2 regions of the Moritella viscosa genome follow, and region 1 is predicted to be linked to the other one. Evidence: predicted binding sites of a transcription regulator. Region 1 holds the regulator's gene; the other holds the start of a gene.
The links. The regulator sigma-54, encoded in region 1, starts transcription at its own class of promoters, with help from an activator protein. The targets are predictions, from matches to a motif close to GTTGGCACGNNNNTNGNNT.
Positions count from the first base shown of each region.

Region 2: a site for sigma-54 is predicted at 1,514-1,532, ahead of glnA (glutamate--ammonia ligase). Genes of this name have one in related genera too.

Region 1 is NZ_FPLG01000088.1:117,802-121,007, forward strand. Features, by position in the region: gene lptB (LPS export ABC transporter ATP-binding protein) at 1-684, shown strand, start outside; gene BT797_RS12650 (RNA polymerase factor sigma-54) at 735-2,246, shown strand; gene hpf (ribosome hibernation promoting factor) at 2,278-2,565, shown strand; gene rapZ (RNase adapter RapZ) at 2,767-3,206, shown strand, end outside.
Region 2 is NZ_FPLG01000097.1:37,773-40,978, reverse strand. Features, by position in the region: gene typA (translational GTPase TypA) at 1-1,088, opposite strand, end outside; gene glnA (glutamate--ammonia ligase) at 1,609-3,018, shown strand; gene BT797_RS14330 (DUF4124 domain-containing protein) at 3,140-3,206, shown strand, end outside.

The DNA of each region.
Region 1 (3,206 bases):
AAACGAAAAGTTGTGTCAGATGTGAGTCTCGAAGTTGAATCAGGCCAAATTGTTGGTTTACTTGGGCCTAATGGCGCAGGTAAAACCACCACCTTTTACATGGTAGTTGGTTTGGTTAAGCGAGATCATGGACAAATCTTCATTGATGACCAAGAATTAACGCATGAGCCAATGCACATTCGTGCACAACAAGGTATTGGTTACTTACCCCAAGAAGCATCTATTTTTCGTCGTTTATCGGTAACGAAAAATATCATGGCAATCTTAGAGTTACGAACTGAACTAACGCGTTTCGAACGTGAAGAAAAGTTAGAAGAATTATTAGAAGAATTTCATATCACCCATATTCGCGATAGTTTAGGAATGAGCTTATCGGGTGGTGAACGCCGCCGCGTTGAGATTGCCCGCGCACTCGCAGCAGATCCAAAGTTTATTTTATTAGATGAACCGTTTGCTGGCGTTGATCCAATCTCGGTTGGTGATATTAAAAAAATTATTCAACATCTGCGAGATCGTGGTTTAGGGGTATTAATTACCGACCATAACGTACGTGAGACGCTCGATGTATGTGAACACTCTTATATTGTGAGCCATGGACATTTGATCGCATCAGGTACTTCTGAAGAGATTTTATCCAACGAAAAAGTAAAAGAAGTATACCTTGGAGATCAATTCCGACTATAGTTTGATATTGATACGTTACCGCATTAAGGAAGAGAGAGAGTAGTCGTTAGATGAAGCCATCATTACAACTTCGTATGAGTCAATCTCTGGCAATGACGCCACAGTTGCAACAAGCGATTCGATTATTACAATTATCGACCTTGGAGTTACAACAAGAGATTCAAGAAGCATTAGACAGTAATCCGCTACTGGAACAAGAAGATCCCAATACAGCTCAGCCAAATGGTGCAGAAAGTAGCGATGAGCATAATCTGGATAATAACGACACTGTTACCGATGCCAGCCAAATAGAAGTGAGTGATGCGCTCGCCAGTGAAGCAATGCCAGATGAACTACCTAATGACAGTAATTGGGATGATGTCTACACTCCTCAAATACAGACTCACGGCAGTGCGGGTGGCGGTATTGATGGCTTAGACCAAGTCTATCAAGGTGAGACTAGCGAAGGCTTATATGAGCATCTCATGTGGCAAATGGAATTAACCCCCTTTACTGACACTGATCGTGCTATTGCTGTTGCGATTATTGATGGCATTGATGATCATGGTTACCTTAATCAGACTTGTGAAGATATCCTGTCTAGCGTCAATAGCGATCACCAAGAACTCAGCGACAGTAGCAGTAGTGAAGAACAAATTGAATTAGATGAAATCGAAGCTGTATTGAAGCGTATTCAGCATTTCGATCCCATCGGCGTTGCTGCGCGCTCATTACAAGAATGTTTATTGATCCAACTCCAGCATTTACCTAAAAACACACCTTGGTTAACAGAATGTCAGCAAATAATTCAGTCTCACATGGATTTATTGGGCAATCGCGACTACCGTCAATTAAGCCGTAAGACAAAATTAAAAGAACCACAACTTAAAGAGATCATGCAATTAATACAGAGTCTAGAACCCAGACCTGGCAACGTAATTGATCAGACTGAAGGGCTGTATGTTATTCCCGATGTTTTAGTAAAGAAAAAAAATAATCAATGGGTAGTAGAGTTAAATCCTGACATTGTGCCAAGATTAAAAGTGAACAATGAATATTCAAACTTGTCGACAGGCAATCGTAATAGCAGCGACGGGCAGTTTATTCGAACCCATGTACAAGAAGCTAAATGGTTTATTAAAAGCTTAGAAAGCCGTAATGAAACCTTACTAAAAGTAACGAAAAGTATTGTTCAACGCCAAGTTGATTTCTTTGAATATGGCGATGAAGCCATGAAACCTATGGTTTTAAATGATATTGCCGAAGAAGTGGAGATGCACGAGTCAACGATTTCACGGGTAACAACGCAGAAGTTTATGCATACACCACGTGGTATTTTTGAACTTAAATTTTTCTTTTCAAGCCATGTCAGTACTGACAATGGCGGAGAATGTTCATCAACCGCTATTCGTGCATTAATAAAAAAATTGGTCGCGGCAGAAAATGCCATTAAACCATTAAGTGACAGCAAGATTGCTGATTTACTTGCTGATCAAGGTATCAAAGTGGCTAGACGTACGATTGCAAAATATCGAGAGGCACTAAGTATACCACCGTCTAATCAGCGTAAAAGCCTATTATAGGGCTAATCCAACCTTCATAGGGGAGACATATATGCAAATTAATTTAACCGGTAGACATGTAAACATTACAGACTCACTGAAAGATTACGTTGATAGCAAGTTTTCCAAATTAGAACGGCATTTTGATCATATAAACAATATTCATGTGATTTTAAATGTTGAAAAATTACTTCAAATTGCAGAAGCAAAAATACATTTAAATGGGGGTGAGATCTTTGCCGTGCATGAACACAATGACATGTATGCCGCAATTGATGGCTTAATGGATAAGCTCGATCGCCAAGTGATTAAGCATAAAGAGAAGTTGATTCGCCATTAATTTTAACCTCGCCACAAATAACCTAAAGGAAAACCATTTTTCCTTTAGGTATTAATGCTTCTGACATAATTAAAACATATCATATCCAAATCAATTGCGGGATAATGACCCCATTATTTTATATCGCTGTAAGTTTTAAATTAGCAACCTAGTGTTGACTATGGTCACGATATATTTACTGCGCAGATGTGAGGACAAAAGATGAAATTAATAATAGTCAGCGGCCAATCAGGGTCCGGAAAATCCATTGCATTACGCGTACTTGAAGATCTAGGCTACTATTGCGTAGATAACCTGCCAGTAAAATTACTACCGCAACTTCTACAAACCTTAAATGACCAAACCGAAAAAATGGCTGTGAGTATTGATGTCCGTAACTTACCAACAGAAAAAAAAGAATTAAACGACATCATTGCTGAGTTAAGAGCGAGCACCGAGTTAACTAGTTTATTTCTTGATACCAATAAATCTGTGCTCATCAAACGTTATAGTGAAACCAGACGTCTTCACCCTCTCACAAAAGACGAACTATCCCTATCGCAAGCCATTGAAATAGAAGAGAAACGATTAAGCCCTTTAGCTTTACTCGCTGATTTAAAAATCGATACTACTGAACTCAACATTCATGAACTTAGTGAACA
Region 2 (3,206 bases), on a different contig from region 1:
TCACCACGACCTGATACTTTAAATTTATCTGGATCAGCAGTTTCTTCTACTTTAAGTGCAACGTTATGTACTAGCTCTTTGTTCAGACGGTCAAGGATGTTACGTGATGTAACAAATTTACCTTCTTTACCACAGAATGGTGAGTTATTTACTTGGAACGTCATTGTTACAGTTGGTTCATCAACTGATAACGGTGGAAGCGCTTCTACATTGTTCTGTGCACAGATAGTGTCAGAAATTTTAAGTTCGCCTAAACCAGTGATTGCAATAATATCGCCCGCTTGTGCAAGTTCAACATCATGACGCTCAAGACCTAAGTAACCTAATACTTGGCCAACTTTACCTTTACGCTCTTTACCGTCAGAACCAACAATAGTAACTTGTTGATTTACTTTAACAGAACCACGCGTTATACGACCAACACCGATCACGCCAACATATGCGTTGTGATCAAGTTGTGAGATTTGCATTTGGAAATCACCGTCACGATCGCCTTCTGGTGCAGCAACACCATCAACGATAGCTTGGAATAAAGGTTCCATGTTTTCTGTTGCTTCTTCTGATTCAGCGTTAGCCCAACCATTTAGAGCTGAAGCGTAAACAACTTTAAAGTCAAGCTGTTCATCAGTTGCGCCTAGGTTATCAAACAAATCAAAGATTTGATCCATTACCCATTCAGGACGAGCACCAGGCTTATCAATTTTATTGATAACAACAATTGGCTTAAGACCGTGTGCGAATGCTTTTTGTGTTACGAAACGCGTTTGTGGCATTGGGCCATCAACTGCATCAACGATTAAACAAACACTGTCTACCATAGACATAATACGTTCAACTTCACCACCGAAATCGGCGTGTCCTGGAGTATCTACGATGTTGATACGGTAATCTTTCCAAGTAATTGCAGTGTTTTTTGCAAGAATTGTAATACCACGTTCTTTTTCAAGATCGTTGGAATCCATTACACGTTCTTCATTACCACCACGTGTTTCTAACGTACCTGACTGTTCTAATAATTTGTCAACTAAAGTCGTTTTGCCGTGGTCAACGTGAGCGATAATCGCAATGTTGCGTAGTTTATCTAGCACTGTGATGCCTCTATATATTTTATATGGGTAAAAATTAGGCGGTATTGTAACCGCCCCGCTGTGATCTACCTAACAAAATTTTGGCGCAGAGTAAAATGATTGTAATTTATTTTATTTAAAAATCGAGCGATAGCCACTGAATGGGCTTTTAGCACACAAAATATAAATAAATATAAGCCGTATCACACCGTGAGTAATCTGTCTTACAGGTGATACATTTTATCAACTATATTTGAATACGATTTTACTGGTAATCCCTGAAAATAAACCATAATATCGAAGTTAGTAATAGTAAATGTATGCGTTTATTTACCGCTATAATCTTTGCACCAAAAAAGTGCAGCCAACGCACAGTGTTCGTGCAACAATAGGTTAAGGCAAGGAATAACGAGTACATTAAAACATTAAAATCAACAACTTAAATAGTTGGCACATATATGGCATTATTAAAATTATGATTGTTTACAGTCAGCCATTTTAAATGAAGCCATCATATTGATGACACCGGAGGTTATTTTTTATGTCAGCAGAAAGCGTATTAGCTCTAATTAAAGAACAAGACGTTAAATTTGTAGATTTACGTTTTACAGATACTAAAGGTAAAGAGCAGCACGTTTCTCTACCACATCATCAAGTTAATGCCGGCTTCTTTGAAGAAGGTAAAATGTTTGATGGTTCATCAATTGAAGGTTGGAAAGGCATCAACGAATCTGACATGATTTTAATGCCAGATCCGGCAACAGCCGTACTTGACCCGTTCACAGAAGCAACAACACTGAACCTTCGTTGTGACGTACTAGAGCCTGCAACAATGCAAGGTTATAGCCGTGACCCTCGTTCAGTAGCAAAACGTGCACTTGCATATTTACGCTCAACCGGTATCGCTGATGATGTATTCTTCGGTCCTGAACCAGAGTTTTTCCTATTTGATGATGTTAAGTACAAAACTGACATGTCAGGTAGCATGTACAAAATTGACGCTGAAGAAGCTTCTTGGAACTCTGATAAAGAGTACGAAGGCGGCAATATGGGTCACCGTCCAGGTGTTAAAGGTGGTTACTTCCCAGTATCACCAGTTGACTCTGCACAAGACATCCGTAGCGCAATGTGCTTAATAATGGAAGAAATGGGCTTAACAGTTGAAGCACATCACCATGAAGTAGCAACAGCCGGTCAAAACGAAATTGCAGCACTATATAACTCAATCGTTGAAAAAGCGGATGAAGTGCAAATCACTAAATACGTTATCCATAATGTTGCACACGCTTATGGCAAAACAGCAACATTCATGCCTAAGCCACTTGTAGGCGATAACGGTTCAGGTATGCATTGTCACCAATCACTACAGAAAAATGGCGAAAACATTTTTTCTGGTGACCTGTATGGCGGTCTATCTGAAACTGCACTTTATTACATCGGTGGTATCATCAAGCACGCAAAAGCAATTAACGCATTTGCTAACCCAGCAACTAACTCGTACAAACGTTTAGTTCCTGGTTTTGAAGCACCAGTAATGCTAGCTTACTCAGCGCGTAACCGTTCTGCATCAATCCGTATCCCAATCGTACCATCGCCAAAAGCGACACGTATTGAAGTACGTTTCCCAGATCCAGCAGCAAACCCATACTTAGCATTCTCTGCAATGTTAATGGCTGGTATTGACGGTATTAAAAACCGTATTCATCCTGGTGATGCAATGGATAAAGATTTATACGACCTTCCAGCAGAAGAAGCAGCAGAGATTCCACAAGTTGCCTCTTCACTACAAGAAGCACTATCAGCACTAGATACTGACCGTGACTTCTTAACTGTTGGTGATGTAATGGCTGACGATACTATCGATGCTTACATTGCAATAAAAGAAGAAGAAGTTGAAAGACTGAACATGACAACTCACCCAGTTGAGTTTGAAATGTACTACAGCGTATAATTTCTTATTAATTCAAATTAATATAAAAAACCCGCTACTTAGCGGGTTTTTTATTTGTTAAACAAATGTAATTAGGTGAAAATAACCATACAAATCAAGTAACCAAAGACAGGATGTCGCCATGAAACACGTAATATTATTCATATTAACAATCACAAGCTATGCCAGTGTTGCCGCTATTTATCAAT